2 regions of the Brevibacillus sp. FW306-2-1A-C05A genome follow, and region 1 is predicted to be linked to the other one. Evidence: riboswitches for the same ligand, from Rfam matches in the RefSeq annotation. Region 1 holds a riboswitch; the other holds the start of a gene.
What was found. A riboswitch is a leader RNA that binds a small molecule or an ion and turns the genes downstream of it on or off. The one in region 1 is predicted to bind thiamine pyrophosphate.

Region 1 (7,451 bases):
AACGTGCCGTCACCAAGGCCGGTTACAAATGGATGCTGGTGAACGCGCTCCCAGATCGGGGCGACGCTGCGTAACAAACGGTCTGTAAAGGTTGCCATGCTTTTTTTCACTCCTTCGCTTCCTTTGGCGTGTTGCACCAGCTCGCGATAAAACGGGCCATAATCTGGGCAAACCGGACAAGCTGGTCAGGATCAATCGACTCATCGACGGCATGGGCGTGCTTCAGCTCGCCCGGGCCGAACAGTACGGCGGGAATGCCTGCGTGCGCGAACCAGCCCGCATCTGTGACGGTAGGAGACATGTCCACCACAGGGGCCTCGCCCAGCTCGCTCTCATAGGCGGCTTGCAACTGCGCCAAAGCCGGATGCTCCGTGTCCAGCTCCAGGGACGGGAAAATTTCTCCGCGCTCCTCGATCATGGAGCGACCGCCCCAGCGAAACACAGGAGGATGGTCGCGCAGCCACAAATCGGCCGCCGCTGCGCGTCCGACATGGTCCTCGATCTCGCGAATGATCTGTTCGTATGATTCGTTCGGATAAAAGTGAACCGTAATCCAGAGCGCGCAGCGATCCGCAATAAACGCAGCATGGCGTCCTCCCTCGATCACGGCAGGGTTGATCGTATTGCTGCCAGCCGCAAAGCCGGGGTACGCCTTCATCACAGCCCAGTCGCGTTCCAGCTCCTGCAGCGCCGTAATGATTTTCGCCATTTTTTCAATCGCAGACGCGCCGCGCACGCCGCCTCCGGCATGGATCGTTCTCGCCCGCATCCCGTCGTGCAAGGTCGTCGGACTCTCAATCGTGATCCAGCCGGTAATCACGCCGCCCTGCCCTTGCATGTGCAGGTTGCTCGTGTCGACGACGATGGCGTAGTCCGCCTGGTAGCCGCGTTCGAGCGCGACCAGCGTCCCGGCTTCGCCCGCTTCCTCGCCGATTACCGATTGGAACAGCAAATCGCCTGCCAGCTCGACGCCGTGCTCGCGCAGCATCTGGATGGCGAACAGGCTCGCAGCCAGTCCACCTTTCATGTCTGCTACACCGCGTCCGTACAGCCGTCCGTCTGTGCCACGCGTCAAGGAAAACGGCGGATACGTCCAACTCGCATCGTCGCCGACTTCCGCGACGTCGATGTGCCCGTTGATAATCAAGCTGTTCGCCTGGGCAGAAGCGCTGCCCGGCAGTCGGCCGACGACGTTGTCGTCGCCGGGGTAGACGGTCCAGCGGTCGACCTCAAAGCCGATGGCCGCGAGCCGATGGGCGAGTACCGTTTGCGCCGCGTCGCTGTTTCGCGCTGGCGGACTTACAGTCGGATGGGAAACGAGCTCTGCCAAGAGAGCAAACAACTCTTCTTTGCGCCTGGCAATCGATTCTACCGCTTCTGTCAGTCGGTTCACGCTACTCAATCATCCCTTCGGTCGGACTGCTCGCCGACGCGTAGCGCTTTTTCGCAATCCGTCCCGCGAGGAAGCCTTTGCGCCCCGCTTCCACGCCGAGCTTCATCGCTTCGGCCATCAGCACCGGATTGTCCGCGAGCGCGACTGCCGTATTCAGCAGCACGCCGTCCGCGCCCAGCTCCATCGCTTTCGCGCAATCGGCTGGCGAACCGATGCCCGCGTCCACGATAATCGGCACTTTGGCGTCCTCGATGATGAAGCGGAGGTTGTTTTCGTTCACGATGCCTTGTCCGGAGCCAATCGGGGACGCGCCCGGCATGACGGCATGCACGCCCACTTCCTGCAAACGCTTGGCGAGAATCGGATCGTCGTTGGTGTAGGTCAGCACGATGAAGCCTTCTTCGACCAGTATTTTCGACGCTTCCAGCGTGCCAATCGGGTCAGGCAGCAGCGTTTTCGGGTCGCCGATGACCTCCACCTTAATCATATCGCACAAGCCGGATGCTTTCGCCAGACGGGCGATACGCACCGCTTCCTCTGCCGTATAGGCTCCCGCTGTGTTCGGCAGCAGGGTGAATTTTTTCAGGTCGAGCTGTTCCAAAAAGTTCGGCTCTTGCGGATTTTCCAAATTGAGCCGGCGAATCGCAAACGTCAAAATTTCTGCTTCCGACACCTCGACTGCTTTTCCTTGCGTTTCCAAATCTGCGAATTTTCCGGTCCCGAGCAAGAGGCGGGAGCGAAACTCGTAAGGGCCAATTTTCCATGTATCCATGCTGGTCATCCTCCTCCGACAAAATGAACGATTTCGATGCGGTCTCCGTCTGCAATCGGCGTTTGTTCATACCGGGAGCGGTCGATGATCTCTCCGTTGCGCTCCACGACGACAATCTTCTCTTGCAGGGAATACGAAGCGAGCAAGGCGCGGACTGTGTTGATCTCAGCCGACAGCTCTGCTGTTTTTCCGTTCAGCACAACAACCATTGTATTCCTCCTTCTTGATGGCACCTGTCGAGGGACGAAAAAACGGCCTCCCTCGCTTGCCGGAAGTCACCCCAGTCAAACGGTGGAAGCCGTATATGTATCCCATCGGACAGATGGAAGAAAAAAACCATCCGCCGTGGGATGGTTGAGTTGATCTCATCATCTGGTAGCAGCATTCCGGCAAATACGCCGCAACTGCCGCACCGTGAAATCGATTCATATACCTCTTCCTCCGCTGGCATGACCCAGGTCAGGTTCAACGGTCAGTAACACGCTCGTTACAATCTCAGCCGACGATGCTCGGCCCCCGTTTGGTAGTAAACCTATGAAATTGTCGTACGTTCGAGTATTACAGTACCATTCTATTTCGTGTTTGTAAAGGTTTCCTTGTACATCGCTTCCAGTTCAACCAGGCAGCGCTCGGACCAGGCCGCCATTTTTTTCAGCTTCTCCATTTCCCGCTCCATCGCTTTGCGCACGGACTCCTTGTAGTCCGGCACTTCGCCGTTGTAGCGGATGACGGATGCGGCCGGGGTCATGAATTTTTCCTGGTAGGAGAGCGCTGGGCGCTGGTGGAACAGCGGCACATCCACCTCGTAGGACGTATGCAGGTCGCCCTGCTGCGGGTATTTCGTCACCGCAAGCACCTTGACCAACAGCTTCGTATCGTGAATTTCCAGCACTTCCGCGATATATTCTCCTGTCCGCTGCGTCACGCGAACTTTATCGCCGGGGTTCCAAAACATCGTCGTTTCCTCCTCGCATCATCCATCATGGTAGGGGCCAGGCGTGAACGGCCTTGCCCACAGCTAGTCCGTCAGGCCAGCGACTGGGCAAGCAGCTTGCGGGCGTGCGCCAACACTTCGTCCGCAGCAGGCGCTGGTTGACCGCCGCCCTGCGCCATCGCCGGATTGCCGCCGCCTTTTCCGGCAATCAACGGCAGCGTCTCCTTGATAAGCTGGTTGACGGCGACGTTCACGTCCTGCCCCCGCGCAAACACAAGCTGGGTCTTCTCGTCAGTCGCTGCGGCCAGCAAGCATACGACGTCCGGCGCCTCCGCGACTGCGAGCTGGGCGTACTGCTGCAGTTGCTGGATCGTTTTGTCCGGGAAAACTTGCGCGATGACACGCACAGTTCCCACTTGCTCTGCCACGCCAAGCTGCTTTCGGACTTCGCCTTCCAGCAGTTGCTTTTCGGCGTCGGCGAGCCTTGCTTTCAAACTGTCCCGTTCGGCCAGCACGCGCTCTGCCTGCGCGATCAGCTCCGCCTCGCTGGTCGCAAACCGCTTCGCCAGCTCGCGCACAGCCGCCTGCTTGCGCGTGTAATCCCGCAAAGCCCGCAAGCCGCAGATGAACTCCAGCCGGATGTTTCCGCGATGGCGCTCCCAGCCGAGAATTTTAATCATGCCCACTTCGCCCGTGCGCGCAGGATGTGTGCCGCCGCACGGATTGTAGTCGTACTCGGGGATGATGACGACGCGGACATTTTCCGTGACCGTCGGCTGTTTTTTCAGCGGCAACGTAGCCAGCTCCTCGTCGTCGACAAACCGGGCGATGATCGGATGGTTTTCCAGCACGACCTGGTTGGCCCGCTGCTCGACTGCTTCCCACAAATCCGCTGTCAGCTCATCCAGGCGCACGTCGATCGTCACGCGTTCTTTTCCCAAATGAAACGCGACCGTCTCCGCCCGCGCGACTTCCAGAAACGCGGCGGACAAAATGTGCTGTCCGGCATGCTGCTGCATGTGATCGAAGCGGCGGTCCCAATCGATCTGCCCGACCACTTCCGCGCAGTCCTCCGGCAGCGGAGCTTCCAGCCGATGACGCACCTCGCCCGCTACTTCTTCCACGTCGATGACCCGACATTCTCTGAGCGTGCCCACATCCCCGGGCTGTCCGCCTCCCGTCGGGTAAAACGCCGTCTGGCTCAGCACAGCGTACGGCGTTCCATCCTCTTCCGTACCCTGCCGCAGTACGCGCGCCGAAAACGTTGTCGCATACGCATCTTGATAATAGATTCTGTCTTCCATCTTTGCTCCTTGCCGCCGGAGCGGAAAGCCATTTGCGCTTTTTCCATTCCGGCCATTTTCTCCCGCCAAGGGTGATATTATACTAATAGAATAGAGATCGTGGAGGGATGATCCGTGAACAAAAAAATCTTTACGCTTCAGGAAGCGAACGACTTGTTGCCCTATGTACGTGAAGAACTCTCGTTTTTGCAAAAATCGAAGCGCTCTTTCTACGAAATGTATCAAAAGCGCGAGCAAATCAAAAAGCAGCAGCCCGTTGACGAAGAGGCGCTCTTTTCGGTGGAATGCCAGCTTGAGTTTCTCGAACTGGAAGCGAAGATGCACGTCACCCAACTGATCGGCAAAGGCATCCAGGTGAAGGACATCGACATCGGCCTGTTCGACTTTCCCGCGATCATCGACGGCGAAGAAGTGCTCCTGTGCTGGCGCGAGGGCGAGGAATCCATCACCCACTACCACGGGTTGCGCGAGGGCTTCATGGGCCGCAAGCCGATCCGGTGACGGCTTTTTTAGCCAAACAGCCGATCCATCTGCTGTTCGCGCACGAGGCGCTCTTCCGGGCTTGCCAGATCGTATTTTTTCAACAGGTGAAACAGCTCGTTCAAACGCTCCTGGCTAAGCTCTCCTTCCAGCATGCGCTGGAACTGTCCTACCCGCTCTTCGGACAAAAACGGCGCTTGCTCGGCCAACTTCTTTTGCACATCCTCTTTGCTGTGATCCAGCTTGCATTCTCCCATACTTTCTCTCCTTTTCTACGTATTCTTTTTCCATCATACCACGATTGCTGCCAATCGAAAACGTGACCGGGCCAACACTTGCAGCGGCCCGGCGTTGCTGAAAAAGCACGCGCGAAACAGCGAGGGGCTCGTTTTGTCGGACAGCCTGGCTGTTTTGTACCCGCCTCTGGCGACGAACCGCTATCTGTTCTGCAACGAGTCGTCGTCCATTGCCGGGAACTGCGCCAGCCAGCAGACAAAAGGAGCGTGCGCCCTCCTGACTGGCTGACAGGCACACGGCGAAAAAAGTACCAGCCGGAAAACGAAAAAGGCGTACAAGCCGAAAGTGGATTGCACGCCTTCTCGCTACGCCCGTTTGCGGACGCGGAAGTTGCTTTCGATCAACAGCCAGTTTTGCGGAAACGGCAAACCGAGCTTCCAGTAGCTGACTCCGCGTATGCCCAGTTGCTTCACCAGATCGAACTTGGCTTGAATCGAGCGGGCGTCCTCAAACCATACTTCATGCCGCCTGCCGTCGTCTGCCGTATAGTGGAAAAACGGCGCCTGCGCCCGGTAATCGTAGCGAATCACGGCGTTTTCCCGCGCTGCCAAGGCAATCGCCGCTTGCGGACTCAACGCTCTCGCCGTCGTCCCCTGCTCATAAGGCAGCGTCCAGTCGTAGCCGTACAAGTTTTGACCCATCAAAATTTTTTCGGCCGGCATTTCGGTCAGCGCGTATTGGAGGACGCGACGCACAGGCCCGATCGGTGACACGGCCATCGGCGGCCCCCCGCTGTAGCCCCACTCATACGTCATGATGACGACAAAGTCGGCAATTTCGCCAATCGCCCGGTAATCGTGGGCGCTGTACCATCTGCCTTGCTGCTCGGCGCTCGTCTTCGGTGCCAAAGCGACGGAAATCATCATCCCCTGAGCGTGCGCCCGGTCGCGAGCCCTGCGCAAAAAGCGGATGTACGCCTCGCGATCCGCAGCCGGGAGCGCCTCCATATCGAAATGGATGTCCCCCATCCCAAGCTCTCTCGCCGTTTGAAAAATGTTGTCGAGCACCTTGTTTTGCAGCTCCTGGTCGTTCAGGATAAGCCCGCCCAGCTCGGTGCTGAACTGGTCGCTTTCCAGGTTGGTGACGACGAGCATCAGCACGACCTGGTTTTCTTTTGCAATGGCAGGAAAATCGTTCAATGGCGGCCGGGCCAGCGTCCCGTCCCGCCTGATCCGAAAGCTGAACGGCGCCAGGTACGTCAAATGCGGTGCCGCCGTGCGCACGTCCGCTTCCAGTGCTGCCGACACCGTCCTGCGCGGCTCCGCATACGCGTTGAAATCCGCCGCCCGACGCGGACGGGGCGGGATGTACAAGCGTTGCCCGATTTGCAACGGGCGGTACTGCGATATGTTATTGACGCGGGCCAGCTCGCCTGCGCTGATCTGGTAGCGCTGCCCGATCGTGTACAAGGTGTCTCCCTGCCTGACCCAGTAGTAGCTCCCGACAATCGGAATCACCATCGCCTGTCCCGCGACGAGCCTGCCCGGATCGGGTAGCTCGTTTGCCTCCGCGATCTCCTCAGCCGTCGTCCCATACGCTGCTGCTATTCCGGACAGCGTCTGTCCTTCTTCCACGACATGGATTTGCATGCGCCTCCCCCTTCGCAATATGTCTCTCTTTCTTTTATTCAGGACGAAGGAGATAGGTGTTTGTCTAGACGAGTGTTTTCAGCACGTCGTACAAATAACCGACGGAGCGCAGCGCATAATGCCTGCCTGTGACCTGTTCCCCGCGAAACAGGAACAGGGCCGGGACGCTCGTGATTTGCAGCCGCCCTGCGAGGGCTGCGGCCGTGTTGATGTTGAGCTGGTACAACGGAAGCGGCCCCGGGAGCGCTTCCCTGGTGACGTGCAGCATCCGCTCCGCCAGCTTGCAGGTGCCGCACATGGGAGTGTAGATGAACAAGGCGAAGGGCTTGTTTTGTTGGCAAAGGCGGTTGAGCGTGGTGGTGTCGATTTCTTGCATCTGGCGCCTTCCCTTCCTTTTTCTTGATTCTTCATGCTAGGCATGTCGGGAATGCCTTGTCAATGGGCGGAGGGAAAAGGAAAAGAACGGAAATGAACGCACAGCCAACTATCTCAATTGATACGTTTCCCGTTACCTGCAAAGGCTTCATCACCGTGTGTTTGATATTCATACTCCCATCGGCTACGCGTCGTAGGAGGAAGGCCTGAAGCTTTCGCAACAGGGGAGACTTTCATTCCTTCATGCATGATTTGCAACACGGCAGTTATCTTTAAGGCGTTGTCATACTTTTACGCATAGAAAAAT
Region 2 (7,451 bases), on a different contig from region 1:
GCGGGAAATGCAGTCGCGCGCGGACCAGTCCGACATTATCAAGCACGGCCAATAACGCGAACACAAGCTAAAAAAGCCAGTCGCTACATCTGAACTGCACCCGATTGTTAGATACACCTAACAGTTGGAGGTGCAGTTTTTTTGTCTACGTTTACAGTTCTTCGCTATTTCCATGCCGGCTGGCGACGATGACAATGTTTCCCCGCCTGCATTTCCCTTGCGGCATCCGCTTGTCGGCTACAAACAATAAACAAAAACAGTCGCAGCCACGCAAAAACAGTCCGTACTGGAGGAATCATATGCACACCGTCTGGAAAGGCTCAATCAGCTTCGGCCTGGTCAATATACCCGTCCGCATGTTTACGGCAACAGAGGAACGGGACATTCGCTTTCGCCAACTGCACAAGGAATGCAACACCCCGATCAAATACGCCAAAATGTGCCCGCATTGCCAGCGGGAAGTGGAACCGAGCGAAATCGTCCGCGGGTACGAGTACGAAAAAGGCCATTTTGTCATGATTAACGACGAAGACCTGGAGGCGATCACGCCCGAGACGCGCCGCGCCATTGAAATTCTCGACTTCGTGGACTTGTCGGAGATCGACCCGGTTTACTTTGACAAAAGCTACTTCCTGTCTCCGCAAGATACGGGAGAAAAGGCGTATGCGCTGCTGCGCGCCGCCATGGAGCAGACCGGAAAGATCGCCGTCGCCCAGGTGACGATGCGCAATCGGCAAAGTCTCGCCGTCATTCGGCTGTACGAGCATTGCATCATGCTGGAAACGATTTTTTACCCGGACGAGGTGCGCCCGGTCAGTCAAGTGCCCGCCTTGCCGGAGGCTACTGTCCCGCTCGCGGAAAACGAACTGAAAATGGCGACAGAGCTGATCGGCAACATGACCGTTCCGTTCGATCCCGCCAAGTACACCGACGAATACCGCGTCGAGTTGCAAAAAATGATCGAGAAAAAGCTGGAGGGCCAGGAGATCGCCACCGCTCCGACGGTTGCGCGCACGAATGTGATCGACCTGATGCAAGCTTTGAAGGAAAGCCTGGCCTCGACAGCAGGCACTACGGGCAGTCCCGTGAAGCTTGCGCCGGAGCCTGCCCCGGCAGCCGCGAAGCCGAAAGCAGGGCGCAAACGGGCCGCTTCTGCGGAGAAAGCGGACAAGACAGCCTCCCCTGCCAAAGAAGCGGTGGGGAAATCGAGTCCCGGTCCGACCTCGACAACGAAAACGCTTCGCCGCAAAAAAGCCACTCCTGTGTAAAGCGGCGTTGGAACAGTTGGTGGTGCGGTGCGAAGCCATAAGCAGAACACTTGGCTTGCGCGCAGCCATTGGCGACGCCTTAGCCTTACCGGATAACGTCTGCGCAAAAAAACCTGCCCCATTTGCGGACAGGTTTTTTGCTTATCTTTTTGCGAGCTGTTGTTCCGGTTCGATATGAATGTGAACCGTATTGATTTTGTGCACACGTTTCATCCGTTCTTCGATATTTTCGGTGATGGTGTGGCTTTCTACTACGTTCAACTGCGGATCGACGTGGATCACGACGTCAACGAGCACGCTGCTGCCGTGATAACGCGCCTTGATGTCCTTGATCGCTTTCACCCCGGAAATGGAGAAGATCGTCTCCTTCAGCTCCTCCAGTTGCCCCTCATCGAAGCCATCTGTTAAGCGATGCGTCGCCTCCCGGAAAATATCCCACGCCGTCTTCAGAATAATCACCCCGACCACGAGCGCTGCCAGCGGGTCGAGCCAATGCAGTTGGAACTGCGCGCCCGCCACTCCGACAAACGTCCCGATGCTGACGAAGGCATCCGAGCGGTTGTCGGCAGCGGCCGCGAGCAACGCCTGGCTGTTCGTTTTCACGGCGAGTTGGTGATTGTACCGATAGACCCCGAGCATGATGACCGCAGTCGCCAGCGCCGTCCAGCCTGCCAACAAGTCGGGAGCAGTGTGGTTTGTATCAAACAGCGTCGGAATCGCTCCGGTAATGACCTCCAGCCCGACAAACAGCATGATGAACGACGCGACCAGGGCAGAGATCGTCTCCGCGCGAAAATGGCCGTACGGATGGTCGCGATCCGGCGGCTTGCGGGCAATGCGCAGCCCGATCAGCACGGCAATCGACGCCACCACGTCCGTCGAGTTGTTCAGCCCGTCCGCCATTAACGCTGCCGAGCCTGTCAGCACCGCAACCCCTATTTTTAACGCCGAGCAGAAAATATAGGCGATAATGCTGACCCACGCGCCCCGCTCTCCTTGCTTCAGATCCGAATATACATCCACACTCCATCACCTCAAAAAATCTCAATCGCCCTATTCGCCCAAAGCCTTAGAACAGAACGTATAAAAGCAGTTTCTCGTTTTTTCGAATTTCATCGTACCAGACGCAATTCGTGTGGGTCTACAGAAACAGTTTTAGTCCGATTCATGAGTATAGAGGGGGGGAAAATGTGTTGCCCTGTGGCAATTTTTGTTGGAAACTTTTTCTTGCCAAGCACGGCTGTTCTCCGGTATCCTAATCTTGCAACGACAACCAAAAACAAGCACGGGAGCTTGGAAATCACCAGGCTGAGAGGATGGTACTGTGCCATCGACCGTTGAACCTGAACTGGGTAATGCCAGCGGAGGAATGTCCATATGACAGATTAGCGACGCGTATCTTTTTTTCGGATACCCGTCTCTTCTCTACTCTCGCGTCTGGCGTCGCATGTTCCCATGCGGCGTTTTTTCGCGACGGGCCTCTTTCGCCTCCCTACAAGGTTCGCGCTTTCGTGCAACCAAGCCAAGGAGGTTTTTTTATGTCATCCATTTCATCTTTTCCCGGAAGCCGCAAAGTATACGAGGTAGGCAGCCGCCCCGACATTCGCGTGCCGATGCGCGAAATTGCGCTATCGCCTACCGAGGGGCTGTACGGCACCACGCCAAACCCGCCGTTGCGCGTGTACGACACAAGCGGCGAATACACGGCCGAAGGTTATGTCGCCGACATCAACAAAGGGCTGCCGCTCGTGCGCCAGCGCTGGATCGAGGAGCGCGACGATACGGAGAGCTATGCCGGCCGCGAGCCAAAGCCTGTGGACGACGGAATCCGCAACGCCGACAGCGCAGGGAAGATGCCCGCTTTCCCGCGCGAAGGCTATCAGCCGAGACGGGCGAAGCCAGGCAAGACGGTCACCCAGCTTCACTACGCCCGCCGTCACATCATCACGCCGGAGATGGAGTACATCGCCATCCGCGAAGGCGTCACGCCGGAGTTCGTCCGGGCTGAGGTGGCGGCAGGCCGCGCGATCATTCCCGCCAATATCAATCATCCGGAAGCGGAGCCGATGATTATCGGCCGGAATTTTCACGTCAAGGTCAACGCCAACATCGGCACTTCTGCCGTCAGCTCCTCAATGGAAGAAGAAGTCGAAAAAATGATCTGGTCGGTGCGCTGGGGCGCGGACACGATCATGGACTTGTCGACCGGAAAGCACATCCACACGACGCGCGAGTGGATCATCCGCAACAGCCCGGTGCCTGTCGGAACCGTACCGATTTACCAGGCGCTTGAAAAAGTGAACGGCAAAGCGGAGGATTTGACCTGGGAAGTCTACCGGGACACGCTGATTGAACAGGCAGAGCAAGGCGTCGATTATTTCACCATTCACGCCGGCGTCCTGCTCCGCTACATTCCGCTGACCGCGAAGCGCGTGACCGGAATCGTCTCGCGCGGCGGCTCCATTCTGGCTGCGTGGTGTCTCGCCCATCACGAGGAAAACTTTTTGTACACGCATTTCGAAGAGATTTGCGAGATTCTCAAGGCGTATGACATCAGCGTGTCGCTTGGAGACGGCTTGCGCCCCGGCTCGATTGCAGATGCGAATGACGAGGCCCAGTTTGCCGAACTAGAGACACTCGGCGAGCTGACGAAAATCGCCTGGAAGCACGACGTGCAGGTGATGATTGAAGGACCCGGCCACGTCCCGATGCACCTCATTCGCGAAAACATGGACAAACAACTAGCGATTTGCCACGAGGCGCCTTTTTATACGCTCGGGCCGTTGACGACAGACATCGCGCCCGGCTACGACCACATCACCTCGGCGATCGGTGCCGCGATGATCGGCTGGTTTGGCACCGCGATGCTCTGCTACGTCACGCCCAAGGAGCATCTCGGCCTGCCGAACAAGGAAGACGTGCGCAACGGTCTCATCGCCTATAAAATCGCCGCTCATGCAGCGGATTTGGCCAAAGGCCACCCGCGAGCAAAACAGCGCGACGACGCTTTGTCCAAAGCCCGCTTCGAGTTTCGCTGGAACGACCAGTTCAACCTGTCGCTCGACCCCGAGCGCGCCCGCGAATACCACGATGAGACGCTGCCTGCCGAAGCAGCGAAGTCCGCGCATTTTTGCTCGATGTGCGGCCCGAAATTTTGCAGCATGAAAATCTCGCACGACATCCGCCACCAGGCCCAGGAGCAGGAGCGGATCGAGCCTGCCGCCATCGCAGCGGGCCTGCAAGAAAAAGCCCGCGAATTTCGCGAGCAAGGAAGTCAACTGTACAAATAAGCGCCCGGAGGTGGCAGACGATTGAATGATGTGTTGCAATTGCGAAAAGAGATCGCGCGCCTGGAGGTTGACCTTGAACGTCTGAAGCGCCAACTGGCCCATTTGCAAAAAACGTGCGCGCATGAGTTCGTCGAGACCCCCCTCGCCCGCACCTGCGCCAAATGCTTGCAAACGGAAAGCCTCTATTATTAGACAGCTTCCCTGCCACACCTAGGAAAGTTGGCTGCGCCAATGGCTCGGCCCCAGCCTTAATTGCCCCTTGTACTGGATAAGCAGCTTATGCACAAAAAAGACCGCCATCCTCGACAGTGGGATGGCGGTCTTTTCACCTGCTCGCTTCAGCCTGAGACTTTGACTTGCAAAGGAAGCCCTTCCTTATAATACAGCTCGGGCGACAGCAGGATAAAGAAAATATGGACGTTCTGGAAACCTTGCTTTTGCAAAATCCGGTTCATCGTGCTGGCGATCTGGTCGTGCTGCTTTTGCTCCCGGGGAAACATCATGATTTCAAGCGACAACGGACTGTTCGTCAACTGCTCGACCAGAAGCAGCTCCAGCTTGACTTTTTCCTGGCTCACTTCCGCGATGCGGGCAAACTCTTCTATAATAAGGGGCGATACCAATTGCAGCTTTTCTTTTTCAAAGCCTTTAAAGCGAAGAAACGGCAAGTCAATTCCTTCTTTCCGGAACAGGCGGCCAGCAACAGCAACGCACGCCGAAGCTGTTCCCAAAATCATTACCTCAGTAATTATAAACTACAGTCTATTTCTGGATCAACGAAAAAAGAATGAAGAAAAGTGAAGGCGAGCAACTTGGTTGCCCCTATACTTACTAAGAATCTTATCCATTCTTCTCTGTACAAAAAAGGACTATATCCAGAAATGACTTTCTCCTTGCGCACTTGTGGTGGACGTACCACGATAGGAGGTCAAAAGTCTGTCAGATATAGCCCATCCATACTGTTTCCAACGCGTTTCAAATCATGCATGATGTTTCGTGAACTGCTTCCTAGTATAACGCAAATACAATACTTAATCAATAAAGAAGTTTCTTAAAATTCAATCAAAACTCTCTGTCCTGACCCGTGCATAGACGATCGCGAATGGTGACACCGTACAAATGGCAGACACCAAGCACATACGGGAGGCTACCATGAAGCTAACGCCGATTATTCCTTTCGAGCCGACGACGACGGATGACATCGCGGATGGCCCCGACTGGATTGCGCAAGTCAAATGGGATGGGATCAGGCTGTTGACGTACTACGACGGCAACTCGGTCAAGCTGTACAATCGCAAGGCTAACGAGCGGACTTTGCACTACCCGGAAATCGCCGCAATCTCCGACTACTGCCGGGCGCAGTCCGTCATTCTCGACGGCGAGGTCGTTGCACTTGGTGCAGATGGCAAGCCTTCTTTTTACGAGGTCATGCGCAGGGACGGTCTGCGACGGATGGAAAAAATCGCAGCCGTAAAGCGTCAGGTCCCCATCTTCTACATGATTTTTGACGTCCTGTACGCAGACGGCGAATGGGTCACGGCCTGTCCGCTGGCAGAGCGCCAGCGCCTGTTGCAAAAGCTCATCTCCCCGACGCCCACGGTGCAGCTCGTCGACAATTTTACGAGTGGCCGGGAGTTGTTTCAGACGATCGAGCAGCAAGGGATGGAAGGCGTCATCATCAAAGATTTGACCAGCACGTATGCCATCGCCGGAAAAGATGCGCGCTGGCAAAAGAAAAAAAACTACCGGGATTTGATCGCGGTGGTAGGCGGAGTGACGATGCGGGATCAGACGGTCAATTCCTTGCTGCTCGGGCTTTACGACGCCAAGGGCGCTCTCTGGTATATCGGCCATGCCGGAACCGGAAAGCTGACCCACAGCGATTGGCGCAGCTTGACCGAAACGATTCAGCCGTTGATCCAGGCTGACATGCCTTTTCATAACAAGCCGGAGCGCATCAACGGCACCATCTGGCTAAAGCCGCAGCTCACAGCCAAAATTCAGTACGCAGAGTGGGCAGACGGGCACTCCTTGCGCCAGCCGAGCATCCAGGGCTTCGTCGACTCCCCTGCCCGCCAGTGCACATTCGAAGCGTAAACCGCAGCACCAGCATACAGGCGGGCAAAACGACGGGCCTTACTGCCGAAAACTGCCTTGCTGCTTGGGCCGCCCCAGCCTTTGCTTGCCGTGGTTGAGGGCCTGCATTTCTCCGTAGCTGGTCAACACCCCGATCACCAGGAACACGATGTAGGCGATGGCCGTCGCGATCCCTGCCGCCGGAGATTTGTCCCGCAGCAGATCCCCGACCAAGATCGTCAGGAAACAGCCTGCAATGCTGAATACTCCCCCCCACACCATCATCCGGTAAAAGCGGTGCAGCTTCGTGCCTCGCGGAATCAGAGCCTGGCCTTCTTCCCGTTTTTTCCGGCGGGCGACGATAAACAGAAACAGGAGCAGCGGCACCTGAAAAAGCACGACAAGCAGCGGAAAGCTGTAGCTGATGAACTGGTTGATATCCGACACCTTGGGAAAGGCGAGCAGCGAGGTCACCACCATGAAGCAGCCGGTGGGCGCGTTGTACGTGTTGTAGTGCAACTGTCCGCCAAACGATCCTACGCCCACGAGGAAGGCCAGATAGGCGACGATGACTTTAATGCTGAACGCAGGAAACCACAAGCTGAACAAAATCATTTCCACCCGGTCGAGAAAGTCCGTCAGGTGAATTTGCTGCACGAGAATGTAGATCGGAAAATTGAGTCGGCCCGCAATGACGTAGCCCATCACCCCAAGGAGAATCAGCACCGTAAGCGTGGTCGTGAAGCAGGCGATCATGATTCCGTGCTTCATGGCGGTAAACAGGAGACGCGGCTCGCTGCTGGCGTGCAAAAAAGCG

Region 2: it holds a riboswitch for thiamine pyrophosphate, as region 1 does, so the genes downstream of both, thiC (phosphomethylpyrimidine synthase ThiC) here and thiS (sulfur carrier protein ThiS) in region 1, are expected to answer to the same signal.

The regions. Positions count from the first base shown of each region.
Region 1 is NZ_JBYSWV010000019.1:42,418-49,868, forward strand. Features, by position in the region: gene tenA (thiaminase II) at 1-98, opposite strand, end outside; gene AC3WJN_RS13450 (acetylornithine deacetylase) at 107-1,402, opposite strand; gene AC3WJN_RS13455 (thiazole synthase) at 1,395-2,165, opposite strand; gene thiS (sulfur carrier protein ThiS) at 2,171-2,374, opposite strand; TPP riboswitch at 2,585-2,695, opposite strand; gene kapB (kinase-associated lipoprotein KapB) at 2,737-3,120, opposite strand; gene AC3WJN_RS13470 (alanyl-tRNA editing protein) at 3,192-4,403, opposite strand; gene AC3WJN_RS13475 (DUF2203 domain-containing protein) at 4,518-4,904, shown strand; gene AC3WJN_RS13480 (hypothetical protein) at 4,913-5,140, opposite strand; gene AC3WJN_RS13485 (hypothetical protein) at 5,235-5,408, shown strand; gene AC3WJN_RS13490 (glycoside hydrolase family 18 protein) at 5,486-6,769, opposite strand; gene AC3WJN_RS13495 (thioredoxin family protein) at 6,834-7,145, opposite strand; partial or broken gene AC3WJN_RS13500 (transposase) at 7,259-7,423, opposite strand.
Region 2 is NZ_JBYSWV010000001.1:241,233-248,683, forward strand. Features, by position in the region: gene AC3WJN_RS01270 (hypothetical protein) at 1-55, shown strand, start outside; gene ku (non-homologous end joining protein Ku) at 300-1,268, shown strand; gene AC3WJN_RS01280 (cation diffusion facilitator family transporter) at 1,410-2,291, opposite strand; TPP riboswitch at 2,545-2,655, shown strand; gene thiC (phosphomethylpyrimidine synthase ThiC) at 2,807-4,558, shown strand; gene AC3WJN_RS01290 (hypothetical protein) at 4,580-4,750, shown strand; gene AC3WJN_RS01295 (DUF1904 family protein) at 4,897-5,226, opposite strand; gene AC3WJN_RS01300 (ATP-dependent DNA ligase) at 5,711-6,655, shown strand; gene AC3WJN_RS01305 (GerAB/ArcD/ProY family transporter) at 6,695-7,451, opposite strand, start outside.